2 regions of the Streptomyces sp. NPDC017246 genome follow, and region 1 is predicted to be linked to the other one. Evidence: riboswitches for the same ligand, from Rfam matches in the RefSeq annotation. Region 1 holds a riboswitch; the other holds the start of a gene.

Region 1 (7,000 bases):
CTGCATGTGACGGGCGGACTCATCGCCTTCCTGCTGGTCCTGGGCCGGACATACGCCGCCAAGAGGTTCACTCACGAGCAGGCAACCGCCGCCATCGTCGTGTCCTACTACTGGCACTTCGTCGATGTCGTCTGGATCGGCCTCTTCGCCACGATCTACATGATCAAGTAATCGGCGCCGCCGTCACGGCGGACCGAGACATCCAGCAAGCATCGACGCAGAAGATCCTGACACCGGGGTAATCCGTGAAAAAGCTCTCCGCACGACGACGCCATCCGCTGGCGGCGGTCGTCGTCCTACTTCTCGCGCTGGCGGCCACTGGGGGGCTGTACGCCGCGTTCGCGCCCGCGGGCACGGCGAAGGCCGATGAAACCGCCCAGTCCCTCGCCATCGAGGAGGGCAAGAAGCTCTACTCCGTCGGCTGCGCCAGCTGCCACGGAACCGGGGGTCAGGGCACCACTGACGGCCCGTCCCTCGTAGGCGTCGGTTCGGCCGCCGTCGACTTCCAGGTCGGCACGGGTCGCATGCCGGCCCAGCAGCCGGGCGCCCAGGTCCCGAAGAAGAAGGTCATCTACTCGCAGGCTGAGATCGATCAGCTCGCGGCGTACGTCGCCTCTCTCGGTGCCGGCCCGATCACGCCGACCGAGGGCCAGTACAGCCCTGACGGCGCGGACATCGCCAAGGGTGGCGAACTGTTCCGCACCAACTGTGCCCAGTGCCACAACTTCACCGGAGAGGGTGGCGCGCTGACCTACGGCAAGTACGCCCCCAACCTGGAAGGCGTGAGCCCGAAGCACCTGTTCGAGGCCATGCAGACCGGCCCGCAGAACATGCCCTCCTTCCCGGACACGACCATGCCGGAGAAGGAGAAGAAGGACATCATCGCGTACGTCCAGGCCGTCAACGGCGAGAAGGCCGACAGCCCGGGCGGTCTCTCGCTCGGTGGCCTCGGCCCCGTCAGTGAGGGCCTGTTCGCCTGGGTCTTCGGTCTGGGCGCGCTGATCGCAGTTGCCATCTGGGTCGCGGCCCACACCGCTAAGGCCAAGAAGTCATGAGTAGCCAAGAGATTCCAGAAGAGAACCTGCCGGCAGGGCAGGACACCGCGCACGGCGCGGTGATGGTCGCCGACGAGCCGTTCGCCGACCCGGGCCTTCCGCCCCACAAGCCCCGCATCCAGGACATCGACGAGCGGGCCGCCCGTCGGTCCGAGCGCGCGGTCGCCTTCATGTTCACGCTCTCGATGCTGGCCACGGTCGGCTTCATCGCGTCGTACGTGATCTTCCCGGTCGACAAGATCGTGTACATCTGGCCCTTCGGCCGGGTGTCCGCGCTCAACTTCGCGCTCGGCTGGACCCTCGGTCTCGCCCTCTTCTTCATCGGCGCGGGCGCGGTCCACTGGGCCCGCACCCTGATGTCCGACGTCGAGATCGCGGACGAGCGTCACCCGATCCAGGCCGACGCCGAGACCAAGGCGAAGGTCATGGCGGACTTCGCGGCCGGTGCCGCGGAGTCGGGCATGGGCCGCCGCAAGCTCATCCGCAACACGATGTTCGGCGCGCTGTCGCTCGTACCGCTCTCCGGCATCGTCCTGCTGCGTGACATGGGCCCGCTGCCCGAGAAGAAGCTCCGGACCACCATGTGGACCAAGGGCCTTCAGCTCATCAACATGAACACGCACGAGCCGCTGCGTCCCGAGGACGTCGCGGTCGGTTCGCTGACCTTCGCGATGCCCGAGGGCCTCTCGGAGCACGACCACCACTTCCAGACCGAGATCGCCAAGGCCGCCCTGATGATCATCCGGATCCAGCCGGAGGACATCAAGGACAAGCGCGAGCTCGAGTGGTCGCACGAGGGCATCGTCGCGTTCTCGAAGATCTGCACCCACGTGGGCTGCCCGATCTCCCTGTACGAGCAGCAGACGCACCACGTCCTCTGCCCGTGCCACCAGTCCACCTTCGACCTCTCCGACGGCGCCCGCGTCATCTTCGGCCCGGCCGGTCACGCCCTCCCGCAGCTGCGGATCGGCGTGAACGACAAGGGCTTCCTGGAGGCGCTCGGCGACTTCGACGAGCCCGTCGGTCCGTCCTTCTGGGAGCGCGGATGAGCACCGTGACCGATACGAAGAAGGCACCCGCAGGTGAGCGGGTCGCCGACTGGGCCGATGGACGCCTGGGGATCTACACGCTGGCCAAGGCCAACATGCGGAAGATCTTCCCGGACCACTGGTCCTTCATGCTGGGCGAGATCTGCCTCTACAGCTTCCTCATCATCATCCTGACGGGCGTCTATCTGACGTTGTTCTTCCACCCGTCGATGAACGAGGTGGAGTACGTCGGACCGTACGTCCCGCTCCAGGGACAGCTGATGTCCGAGGCGTTCAACTCGACCATGCACATCTCGTTCGAGGTGCGCGGTGGTCTGCTGATCCGGCAGATCCACCACTGGGCGGCGCTGATCTTCCTCGCCGGCATGTTCGTGCACATGATGCGCGTGTTCTTCACGGGTGCGTTCCGCAAGCCGCGTGAGATCAACTGGCTGTTCGGCTTCCTGCTGTTCTTCCTGGGCATGTTCACCGGTTTCACCGGTTACTCGCTCCCGGACGACCTGCTCTCCGGCACCGGTGTCCGCTTCATGCAGGGCGCGATCCTGTCCGTGCCGGTCATCGGCACGTACCTGTCGATGTTCCTGTTCGGCGGGGAGTTCCCCGGCGGCGACTTCGTGGCCCGGTTCTACTCGGCCCACGTCCTGCTGCTGCCCGGCATCATGCTCGGCCTCGTGGTGGCCCACCTCATCCTGGTGTTCTTCCACAAGCACACGCAGTTCGAGGGCCCCGGCCGCACGAACAAGAACGTCGTGGGCATGCCGCTGCTGCCGGTCTACATGGCCAAGGCCGGAGGCTTCTTCTTCCTGGTCTTCGGTGTCATCGCCATCGTCGCGGCGATCGCCTCGATCAACCCGATCTGGGCCATCGGCCCGTACCGCCCGGACCAGGTGTCCACCGGCGCCCAGCCCGACTGGTACATGGGCTTCGCCGAGGGTCTGATCCGTGTCATGCCGGGCTGGGAGATCAACCTCTGGGGCCACACGCTGGTCCTCGGCGTGATGATCCCGCTGGCGATCTTCCCGGCGGTCCTCGCGGCGATCGCGGTCTACCCGTTCATCGAGTCGTGGATCACCGGCGACAAGCGCGAGCACCACATCGCGCAGCGCCCGCGCAACGCTCCGACGCGCACCGGTTTCGGTGTCGCCTGGATCACCGCGTACATGATCATGCTCGTGGGTGGTGGAAACGACCTCTGGGCGACCCACTTCCACCTGTCGCTCAACTCGATCACCTGGTTCGTCCGGATCTTCTTCTTCGTCGGCCCGGTCATCGCGTTCGTCGTCACCAAGCGGATCTGCCTCGGCCTCCAGCGCCGCGACAAGGACAAGGTGCTGCACGGCCGCGAGTCCGGCATCATCAAGCGCCTGCCGCACGGTGAGTTCGTCGAGATCCACGAGCCGCTCAGCCAGGGCGAGCTGCACCGCCTCACGGCGCACGAGCAGTACGACGCCGCGGAGCTTCCGCCGGCCGTCGACGAGAACGGTGTGGAGCGCAAGATCGGGCGCGTGGAGAAGCTCCGGGTCAAGCTCAACAAGGGCTACTACGGCGACGACAACCAGGTCGCCAAGCCCACGGTCGAGGAGTACAAGGAGATCCAGAGCGGCCACGGCCACCACTGATCGCCCGAACCCCCCGGCTTCCTGAAGAAGTCGCCACGGCAAGAGCCCCGTCCATTCGATGGACGGGGCTCTTCGCCGTCCCCCGGGGTCGATAGGGTGGAGCCGTATTCCCTACGGACTGACCAGGAGCTGCCATGAGCGCTGCGACCCCCGCTGGAGGACCTACGTCGGCGGGCCGCTCCTGGCCCGTCGTCCTGGAAGGTCTGCTGACCGGCCGCGACCAGAGCGCGGAGGACACCGCCTGGGCGATGGACCGGATCCTCCGCGGCGAGGCCACCGACGCCCAGATCGCCGGCTTCGCGGTCGCCCTGCGCGCCAAGGGCGAGACCGTCGACGAGATCACCGGCCTCGTCCGCACCATGTACGAGCACGCCAACACGATCGAGGTGCCCGGCCCCTCCGTCGACATCGTCGGAACCGGCGGCGACGGCGCCAAGACCGTCAACATCTCCACGATGTCCGCGATCGTCGTCGCCGGCACCGGCGCCAAGGTCGTGAAGCACGGCAACCGGGCCGCGTCCTCCGCCTCCGGCGCGTCCGACGTCCTGGAGAAGCTCGGCGTCAACCTGGAGCTGACCCCGCGACGGGTCGCCGAGGTCGCCGAGGAGGCCGGGATCACCTTCTGCTTCGCGGTGAAGTTCCACCCGGCGCTGCGGCACGTCGCCGCCGCCCGCAAGGAGCTCGGCATCCGGACCACCTTCAACTTCCTCGGTCCGCTCACCAACCCCGCCCGGGTCAGGGCCCAGGCCACCGGCGTCGCCGACGCCCGGATGGCTCCCATCATGGCCGGGGTGCTCGCCGAGCGCGGCTCCTCCGCGCTGGTCTTCCGCGGCGACGACGGCCTGGACGAGCTGACCACCACGGCCACGTCACGGGTCTGGGTGGTCCGCGACGGCTCGGTGCGGGAGGAGGCCTTCGATCCCCGGGACGTCGGCATCGAGCTCGTACCGGTGGAGGCACTGCGCGGCGCGGACGCCTCGTTCAACGCCGATGTCGCCCGCCGGCTGCTCGCCGGGGAGACCGGTCCGGTACGGGACGCGGTGCTGCTCAACTCGGCCGCGGCGCTGACCGCGCTCGCGCCGGGGGAGGGCACCCTGGTGGAGCAGATCCGCGCCGGTATCGCACAGGCGGCGGAGGCGGTCGACTCCGGTGAGGCCCGGCGGGCCCTGGAACGCTGGATCGCCGTCAGCAACGCCTAGCCTCCCGCGCGGGATTCACCTCCGGCCCCGGTCCAGCATGCGGACCGGGGTCTTGCGCTTCGTCGATCATGTGGCAGGATGCTCTACAGGTCACGAGTGACAGCGTTTTGGCCCCGGCTTGCTGTCCGGCAACCCTCCGTCCGTGGCGGGGTGCCCCGGGTGATGACCAGGCCGTAGGCAGCGAGGTCTACGGCAAGCGCGGACCCCTCGAACACCAGGGGTCCTGGTCTCTCGAGGAGCTTTTTCCGTGAGCAAGCGAATGCGATAGGGCGAATACGCCCCCACTTCACCCTCGGATCAGGGTCACTTCCGTGTACCTCCATGTCTTCCGAGGCATCACCCGTACCCCGCCGTGTCCGGCCGCGTACGGGCTCACCGAAGCCATTCCGCACCGCCCGCCGGGAGATATCGCCATGTCCGCACGCCCTGACGTCGCCACCGCCACCGTTACCGCCGTCGCCGTCGAGACCGTCGCCACCGCCGTCGAGACCGTGACCGCCGAGGCCGCCGACCCCTGCTGCGCCGCCCCGCTGCCCGTCCTCGGCCGGGACGTCACCGTCCCGCTCGTCACCGGCGGCGAGGTGACCTACGCGGCGCTCGACTACGCGGCCAGCGCGCCGGCCCTCCAGCGGGTCTGGGACGACGTCGCCGCGTACGCCCCCTACTACGGCAGCGTCCACCGCGGCGCCGGCTACCTCTCCCAGCTCTCCACCGACCTCTTCGAGAACAGCCGCGTCACCGTGGCCGAGTTCCTCGACTGCCGCCCCGGCGACCAGGTCGTCTTCACCCGCTCCACCACCGACTCCCTCAACCTGCTCGCCGCCACGATCCCGGCCGGCTGCGAGGTCTTCGTCTTCGAGACCGAGCACCACGCCTCGCTGCTGCCCTGGCGGGACGCCCGTGTCACCTACCTCAACGCGCCGCGCACCCCGGAGCAGGCCGTCGCGACCCTGGAACGCGCCCTCGCCGACCGCGACCCCCACGGTCCCGCCCTCGTCTGCGTCACCGGCGCCTCCAACGTCACCGGGGAACTGTGGCCGGTGAAGGAGCTCGCCGCCGCCGCGCACGCCCACGGCGCCCGGATCGTGCTCGACGCCGCCCAGCTGGCGCCCCACCACCCGGTCTCCGTCCAGGAGCTCGACGTGGACTGGATCGCCTTCTCCGGGCACAAGCTGTACGCGCCCTTCGGCTCCGGTGTCCTCGCGGGCCGCGCCGACTGGCTGCAGGACTCCGAGCCCTACCTCGCGGGCGGCGGCGCCTCCCGCAAGGTGGCGCGCCGGGCGGACGGCGGGGTGGACGTGGAGTGGCACACCACCGCGGCCCGGCACGAGGCCGGCTCCCCGAACGTCATCGGCGTGTACGCGATCGCCTCCGCCTGCAAGGCGCTCACCGAGGCGGGCTTCGACGCGCTCGTCGAGCGCGAGCGACACCTGATCGCCACGGTCCGGGAAGGACTCGCCGAGGTTCCCGAGGTCAGGGTGCTCTCGCTGTTCGGCGACGACGCCCCGCGGGTCGGTGTCATCTCCTTCGTCGTGGAGGGCTGGAACAGCTCCCACTTCGCCGCCGCGCTCTCCGCCGAGTACGGCATCGGCGTCCGCGACGGTCTCTTCTGCGCCCACCCGCTGGTCCGCACGCTGCTCGGCAGCGACCCGCAGGACCCGGGCGAGTGCGGCGCCCCCGAGGCGGCGCCCGGCGAGCGCTCGCTCAACGCCATCCGGGTGAGCTTCGGCGCCGGTACGCCCGACGAGCACGTCGAGCGGTTCGTCGGCGCCGTGAAGGAGCTCGTCCGGGACGGCGCGCAGTGGAAGTACCGCACCGAGGACGGCCGCTGCGTTCCGGACCGCGGCTGACCACTCACTCGTACGGGTGAAGGGGGCCTCCCGATCGGGAGGCCCCCTTCACCCGTGCCGCGGAGGAGTCTCAGGACTCCAGACCGATGGCGAAGGCCGCCTCCAGATCGTGCTGGGAGTACGTACGGAAGGCGACATGCGTGTCCGTGGCCTCGACGCCCGGGATCTTGCTGATGCTGCCGGGGATCACGTCCGCCAGGTCGTCGTGGCGGGGCACGCGGACCATGG
Region 2 (7,000 bases), on a different contig from region 1:
TTGTAGGTGGCGTCGTCGAGGATTCCGGTGAGGTCGTCGCCGAACGTCAGGTTCGGGTAGTCGAGGCCGCTGATGTTCTTCGCGGTGATCGTGTACGTGAGGGTGTCGCCCGGCTTCACCGTGCGGGAGCTCGCCGTCTTGGTGATCTCCAGGTCCGGGACCGGTACGGAGAAGGCGAGGGAGGAGGCCACGTAGGTGTCGCCGCGGGTGGAGAAAGTCAGATCGGCCGAGGTCGCGCCCTGGGGGACGGCCCCGTCGGGGATCTCGAAGGTCTTGGCGTCGATGCTCAGGTTGTCGACGAGCCCGGGGGCGACGGCGCCGTCGTCCTCGCCGACGAAGAAGTTGCCGGCGTTGCCGGTGTGGGCCCCGGTGACGTTCTCGCCGTCGACGAGGAAGGTGTCGCCGGGAGTGTTCCGGTCGCCCTCGTACGCCGTGACACCGGCCCGCGCCGTGCCGCCGCCGCGGCGGAAGCCGTCCACGGTGATCGTGGTGGCGGGCGAGGCCGACCGCTGGAGGACATGGCCGCCGTACACGTACACGTTCCGCCGCACGGGGGCGCGGACCGGGTCGGGGCCGGGGAACCTGTGGACGACGGTCAGGGACCAGCCCGCCACGCAGCCCTTGCCGTCGGGCGCCCAGATGTTGCCCACCGCCACCCGCGCGTCCGTCCCCGTGACGCCCGCGAAGGCGGCCGTGACGTCCGACTCGCCCGTGTAGTAGTGCGGGCCGTTGGTGTCGGCCGGGTCGGCGACCATGCTGTCGATCGAGACGGGGGTCGCCGCGCCCGCGCCGACCTTGATCACCGGGGTGGTGGTCGTCGGGTCGCCCGGCGAGGTCCCGGCATCCGTGCCGGAGATGTCGCAGCGCTTCAGCCGCGCTCCGCTCGGCCCCGTGTACGTGCCGTCGTTGCCGCCCCAGAAGAGCCGGGCGTACGCGACCTCGGCGCCCTCCGGGATCTTCACGTGGCCGGTGCTGGAGCCGAAGTCGACCGTCCCGCCGGTGGCCGTGCCCGCGGCGTCGAGGCGCTGCATCACGAAGGTGTTGTTGTCGTCCGAGCCCTGGCCGCTCGCCGCGGTCGCACAGCGGGCGGCCAGGTCGGCCGGGGCGGCCGGGCAGCCCATGACCGTGTTGCCGATGGTCGTGAAGTCCCCGTACAGCGATGCGTCGTACCGCTTGCCGAAGGGCTCGACCACGTCCGCCGCGGCCGGTCCCGCCGTGGTGAACGCGAGCGAGCCCGCCGTCAGTCCGATGACCGCGAGCACCCTGCCCAGGTGATGTTGTCTGAAGCGCATAAAAGGGCAATGTATGCAAAACGGATCATCATGGGGCGTTACGCCACGCGGCGGCGCGCGTACTCCACGATTTCGGCCATCGGCGGCCGTTCCTCCGTGTCCACCGCGTACGTCCGCGGCTCGAAGCCCTTCTCGCCCCGCTCGAACTGGGTCAGCCGCGGCCGCACCAGATGCCCCCGCGAGAGGCGCAGCTGCGCCGTCCGGTAGATCGCCGCCGCCATCCGGCCGAGCGCCAGCCCGTCCTGGTGCCGGTGCTTGCGGACCCCGACGTCCACCTGGGCGAGCGCGTCCAGGCCCACGGTGTGCAGCGCGTCCACGAGCAGTCCCAGCTCCACTCCGTAACCGACCGGGAAGGGCAGCCGTTCGAGCAGCGACCGGCGCGCCGCGTACTCGCCGCCGAGCGGCTGAACGAAACCGGCCAGCTGCGGCCAGTGCAGATTCAGCAGCGGACGCGCCACCAGCTCCGTCACCCGGCCGCCCTGACCCGCGGTCTTTCCGCCGGTGAGCCCGTTGAACTCGGGGCCGAAGGGCCGGTCGTACATCGCCTTGACGAAGTCGACGTCCGGTTCGGTCAGCAGCGGGCCCACGATCCCCGTCACGAAGTCCGCGGAGAAGTCCCGCAGATCCGCGTCCACGAAGCAGATGATGTCCCCGCTGGTCACCATCAGTGACCGCCAGAGGACCTCGCCCTTGCCCGGCACGGCCGGTATCCGGGGGAGTATCGCGTCCCGCGCGACCACCCGGGCTCCGGCCGCCGCCGAGACCTCCGCCGTGCGGTCCGTGGAGCCCGAGTCGATGACGACCAGCTCGTCGACGAGCGGCACCGCCTCCGACATCAGCTCGCGCCGGATCACGGTGACGATGTCCCCGACCGTCGCCTCCTCGTTCAGCGCGGGCAGCACCACGCTGACCCTCGTCGAACGCTTCGCGGCGAGGATCCGCTCCAGCGGTCGATCCGTCACGGACCAGGACCGCCGGTCCAGCCAGCGCTCCACCTCTTCCAGCACGTGATCTCCATCTCGCGGTTCGGACGGCCGGTCCAAGCGTCCGGGCCTTCGGTTACAGTCTTGAACAACGCGGATGCCCGATGCACGTCGGGGTGCCGACCGCGTCGGAGCGCAGGAACGAAGTTCACCGCGCTTCACAATCGAATACCGCTCATCCAGAGGGGCAGAGGGAAACGGCCCGTTGAAGCCCCGGCAACCCTCCAGTCGGTTACTCGTCCTCCAGCGAGGTCCCCGACTCGGGAAGGTGCCAAATCCGTCGCATGGCGAAAAATTCGTCATGCGAAAGATGAGGAGAAAGGGCCTCGCCTCCATGGCTGTTCAGACTGTTACCCCCGCGACCACCGTCGACCTCGGACCCGCGTCCGGTCTTTCCTGTCGCGAATGCGGTGAATTCTTCCCGCTCGGCCCGATCTTCGCCTGTGAACTCTGTTTCGGACCGCTCGAAGTCGCCTACGAGCTCCCCACCGGTGACCCCGAGGCGCTGCGCAAGCAGATCGAGGCCGGCCCCGCCAACATCTGGCGCTACGCCCCCCTGCTGCCCGTCCCGGCCGACGTCGCCGAGAAGCCGAACCTGAACCCGGGCTGGACCAAGCTCGTCCAGGCCGACAACCTCGCCCGCGAGATCGGTGTCGCCCCCGGCAAGCTCTTCGTCAAGGACGACTCCGGCAACCCGACCCACTCCTTCAAGGACCGGGTCGTCGCCCAGGCCATCGAGGCCGCCCGCGCCTTCGGCTTCACCACCCTCTCCTGCTCCTCCACCGGCAACCTGGCCGGCGCCGTCGGCGCCGCCGCCGCCCGCGCCGGCTTCCGCTCCTGCGTGTTCATCCCGCACGACCTGGAGCAGGGCAAGGTCGTCATGGCCGGTGTCTACGGTGGTGACCTCGTCGCCATCGAGGGCAACTACGACGATGTGAACCGCTTCTGCTCGGAGCTCATCGGCGACCCGCTCGGCGAGGGCTGGGGCTTCGTCAACGTCAACCTCCGCCCGTACTACGGCGAGGGCTCCAAGACGCTGGCGTACGAGATCTGCGAGCAGCTCGGCTGGGTCATCCCCGACCAGCTGGTCATCCCGATCGCCTCCGGCTCCCAGCTCACCAAGATCGACAAGGGCCTCCAGGAGCTCATCAAGCTGGGCCTCGTCGAGGACAAGCCGTACAAGATCTTCGGCGCCCAGGCCGAGGGCTGCTCCCCGGTCTCCGTCGCCTTCAAGGCCGGCCACGACGTCGTCCGCCCGCAGAAGCCGAACACGATCGCCAAGTCGCTCGCGATCGGCAACCCGGCCGACGGCCCGTACGTCCTCGACATCGCCCGCCGCACCGGCGGCGCCGTGGAGGACGTGAACGACGAGCAGGTCGTGGACGCCATCAAGCTGCTCGCGCAGACCGAGGGCATCTTCGCCGAGACCGCGGGCGGTGTGACCGTCGGCGTCGCGAAGAAGCTCGTCGAGAACGGGCTGATCGACCCGAACCTCACCACTGTCGTCCTCAACACCGGCGACGGACTCAAGACCCTGGACGCGGTGGCCGACACCTCTCAGGCGACCGTCACCATCCGCCCGAGCCTCGACGCGTTCCGCGACGCCGGCCTGGCCCTCTGAAAGGTTACGAAGACATGGCCGTGAACGTCCGCATCCCCACCATCCTCCGCACCTACACGGGCGGGCAGTCCGAGGTCCCGGCGGAGGGCGCGACCCTCGCCGAGGTCATCGCCGACCTGGAGAAGAACCACACGGGCATCGCCGCCCGCGTCCTGGACGACCAGGGCAAGCTGCGCCGCTTCGTCAACGTCTACGTGAACGACGACGACGTGCGCTTCGAGCAGGGTCTGGAGACGGCCACCCCGGCCGGCGCCGGCGTCTCGATCATCCCGGCCGTCGCCGGAGGCTGAGCGCCGGGCAGGGTGCCGGCGGGGGAGTCGATCCTCCGCCGCACCTTCCGCCCCACCGCTTGTCCCGTCTTTCTTGAATTGCCCCTTCCGCGTCTATAAGCGGAGGGGGCAATTCTGCATGGTTGAGCGCGGTAGAGTTGGGGAAGTCCCCTCCGCTGCTCATGCCGGACGCATATGAGAATGCGTCCCCGCGCGACAAGAAGCAGCCAAAGTGCGTGTGCGATGTGTACCCTCTGCACGCTTTGCCGGGCCCGACTTGCCCCGTGATTCAAGGGATTCTCCCCAATTCGCCTTTCCGCGACGCCCAGAATTCTCGCTCGATTGACCTGTTGCAGAGGGCAGTTGGGCAGATACATTCAGCGGCGGTCGACGCGTTCCGGCGCAGGGTCTGACCCGGGTCCGCGAAGTGCGGTCCCGCGCAAGGGCCACAGTAATAGGGGAGTTAGGCATGGCTCAGGGCACCGTCAAGTGGTTCAACGCGGAGAAGGGCTACGGCTTCATCGCGGTCGACGGTGGTGCGGATGTTTTCGTCCACTACAGCGCGATCCAGATGGATGGCTACCGCAGCCTCGAAGAAGGACAGCGAGTCGAGTTCGAGATCTCGCAGGGCCAGAAGGGTCCGCAGGCGGACATGGTCAAGCTCGCCGTCTGAGCGCGGCGCGATCGGCCACCGACGCAACGCCGTCGAGGGGCCCGCATCCCTGAGGGGAAGCGGGCCCCTCACGCGTTCCCGCGCCCCCTCACGCCCCTCCGTCCACCTCCCGAAACTCGAGAGTCGCTTGCACTCTCCTAGGGCGAGTGCTAATCATTGGCGTTAGCACTCGGAAGGTGAGAGTGCTACGAGGATCGGGCAGACGAGGCCGCCGGCCGGGTGGGGCAAGGAACCACGCGGAGCTGCGGAGGCCGTCCGTCGCGGGCGTCGGCGCGGTCCTGGAGCGTTATCCACCCCATGTCCGGGAGGACCACTTCACATGGCCAAGATCATCGCGTTCGACGAGGAGGCCCGGCGCGGTCTCGAGCGCGGCATGAACCAGCTCGCTGACGCCGTCAAGGTCACCCTCGGCCCCAAGGGTCGCAACGTCGTCCTCGAGAAGAAGTGGGGCGCCCCCACGATCACCAACGATGGTGTCTCCATCGCCAAGGAGATCGAGCTCGAGGACCCGTACGAGAAGATCGGCGCCGAGCTGGTCAAGGAAGTCGCCAAGAAGACGGACGACGTCGCCGGCGACGGTACGACCACCGCCACCGTTCTCGCCCAGGCGCTCGTCCGCGAGGGTCTGCGCAACGTGGCCGCCGGTGCCAACCCGATGGCCCTCAAGCGCGGTATCGAGAAGGCCGTCGAGGCCGTCTCCGGCGCCCTGCTCGAGCAGGCGAAGGATGTCGAGACCAAGGAGCAGATCGCTTCGACGGCCTCCATCTCCGCCGCCGACACCCAGATCGGCGAGCTCATCGCCGAGGCGATGGACAAGGTCGGCAAGGAAGGCGTCATCACCGTCGAGGAGTCCCAGACCTTCGGTCTGGAGCTGGAGCTCACCGAGGGCATGCGCTTCGACAAGGGCTACATCTCGGCGTACTTCGCCACCGACATGGAGCGCATGGAGTCGTCGCTCGACGACCCGTACCTCCTCATCGTCAACTCCAAGATCTCCTCGGTGAAGGACCTGCTCCCGCTCCTGGAGAAGGTCATGCAGTCGGGCAAGCCCCTGCTGATCATCGCCGAGGACGTCGAGGGCGAGGCCCTGTCGACCCTGGTCGTCAACAAGATCCGCGGCACCTTCAAGTCCGTCGCGGTCAAGGCCCCGGGCTTCGGCGACCGTCGTAAGGCCATGCTGAACGACATCGCCATCCTCACCGGCGGCACGGTCATCTCCGAGGAGGTCGGCCTGAAGCTGGAGAACGCGGGCCTCGACCTGCTGGGCCGCGCCCGCAAGGTCGTCATCACCAAGGACGAGACCACCATCGTCGACGGTGCCGGTGACAGCGAGCAGGTCGCCGGTCGCGTGAACCAGATCCGCGCCGAGATCGAGAACTCGGACAGCGACTACGACCGCGAGAAGCTGCAGGAGCGCCTGGCGAAGCTCGCCGGCGGTGTTGCGGTCATCAAGGCCGGCGCCGCGACCGAGGTCGAGCTCAAGGAGCGCAAGCACCGCATCGAGGACGCCGTTCGCAACGCGAAGGCGGCCGTCGAGGAGGGCATCGTCGCCGGCGGCGGCGTGGCCCTGCTCCAGGCTTCCTCGGTCTTCGAGAAGCTCGAGGCCGACCTCGCGGGCGACGAGGCCACGGGCGCGAACATCGTGAAGCTGGCCCTTGAGGCCCCGCTGAAGCAGATCGCGGTCAACGCCGGCCTCGAGGGCGGCGTCGTGGCGGAGAAGGTCCGCAACCTGCCCGTCGGTCACGGTCTGAACGCCGCGACCAACGAGTACGTCGACCTCATCGCCGAGGGCATCATCGACCCGGCGAAGGTCACGCGCTCCGCGCTGCAGAACGCCGCGTCGATCGCCGCGCTGTTCCTCACCACCGAGGCCGTCATCGCCGACAAGCCGGAGAAGGCGTCCGCGCCGGCCGGCGGCGGCATGCCGGGCGGTGACATGGACTTCTGATCCTCCGGGATCGGTGGTTCATCGCGGAAGGCGCGAGCCGAACGCGAGACGACGAACGAGGGCGGCACCCCCACCGGGGTGCCGCCCTCGGGCGTTGTCGGGAGCCGGCCACTCCCTCCGACCGGGCGGGCCGGTCGGAGGGGTCGGTCGGAGGGGTCGATCAGGCGGGCCGGTCGGAGGGGCCGGTCAAGCGAGCCGGTCAAGTGAGCCGGTC

The links. Region 1 has a riboswitch for S-adenosylmethionine ahead of ACH4MY_RS17130 (aminotransferase class V-fold PLP-dependent enzyme). Riboswitches for the same ligand answer to the same signal wherever they lie in the genome.
Region 2: linked by a shared signal. The riboswitch ahead of thrC (threonine synthase) and the one ahead of ACH4MY_RS17130 (aminotransferase class V-fold PLP-dependent enzyme) in region 1 are both predicted to bind S-adenosylmethionine.

The regions. Positions count from the first base shown of each region.
Region 1 is NZ_JBIRMW010000006.1:404,575-411,574, reverse strand. Features, by position in the region: gene ACH4MY_RS17155 (heme-copper oxidase subunit III) at 1-171, shown strand, start outside; gene ACH4MY_RS17150 (c-type cytochrome) at 246-1,055, shown strand; gene ACH4MY_RS17145 (Rieske 2Fe-2S domain-containing protein) at 1,052-2,104, shown strand; gene ACH4MY_RS17140 (cytochrome bc complex cytochrome b subunit) at 2,101-3,723, shown strand; gene trpD (anthranilate phosphoribosyltransferase) at 3,858-4,922, shown strand; SAM riboswitch class IV at 5,011-5,127, shown strand; gene ACH4MY_RS17130 (aminotransferase class V-fold PLP-dependent enzyme) at 5,336-6,772, shown strand; gene ACH4MY_RS17125 (Lrp/AsnC family transcriptional regulator) at 6,843-7,000, opposite strand, start outside.
Region 2 is NZ_JBIRMW010000017.1:126,506-133,505, forward strand. Features, by position in the region: gene ACH4MY_RS31705 (hypothetical protein) at 1-1,292, opposite strand, end outside; gene ACH4MY_RS31710 (glucosyl-3-phosphoglycerate synthase) at 1,331-2,299, opposite strand; SAM riboswitch class I at 2,448-2,592, shown strand; gene thrC (threonine synthase) at 2,586-3,896, shown strand; gene ACH4MY_RS31720 (MoaD/ThiS family protein) at 3,911-4,186, shown strand; gene ACH4MY_RS31725 (cold-shock protein) at 4,635-4,838, shown strand; gene groL (chaperonin GroEL) at 5,158-6,786, shown strand.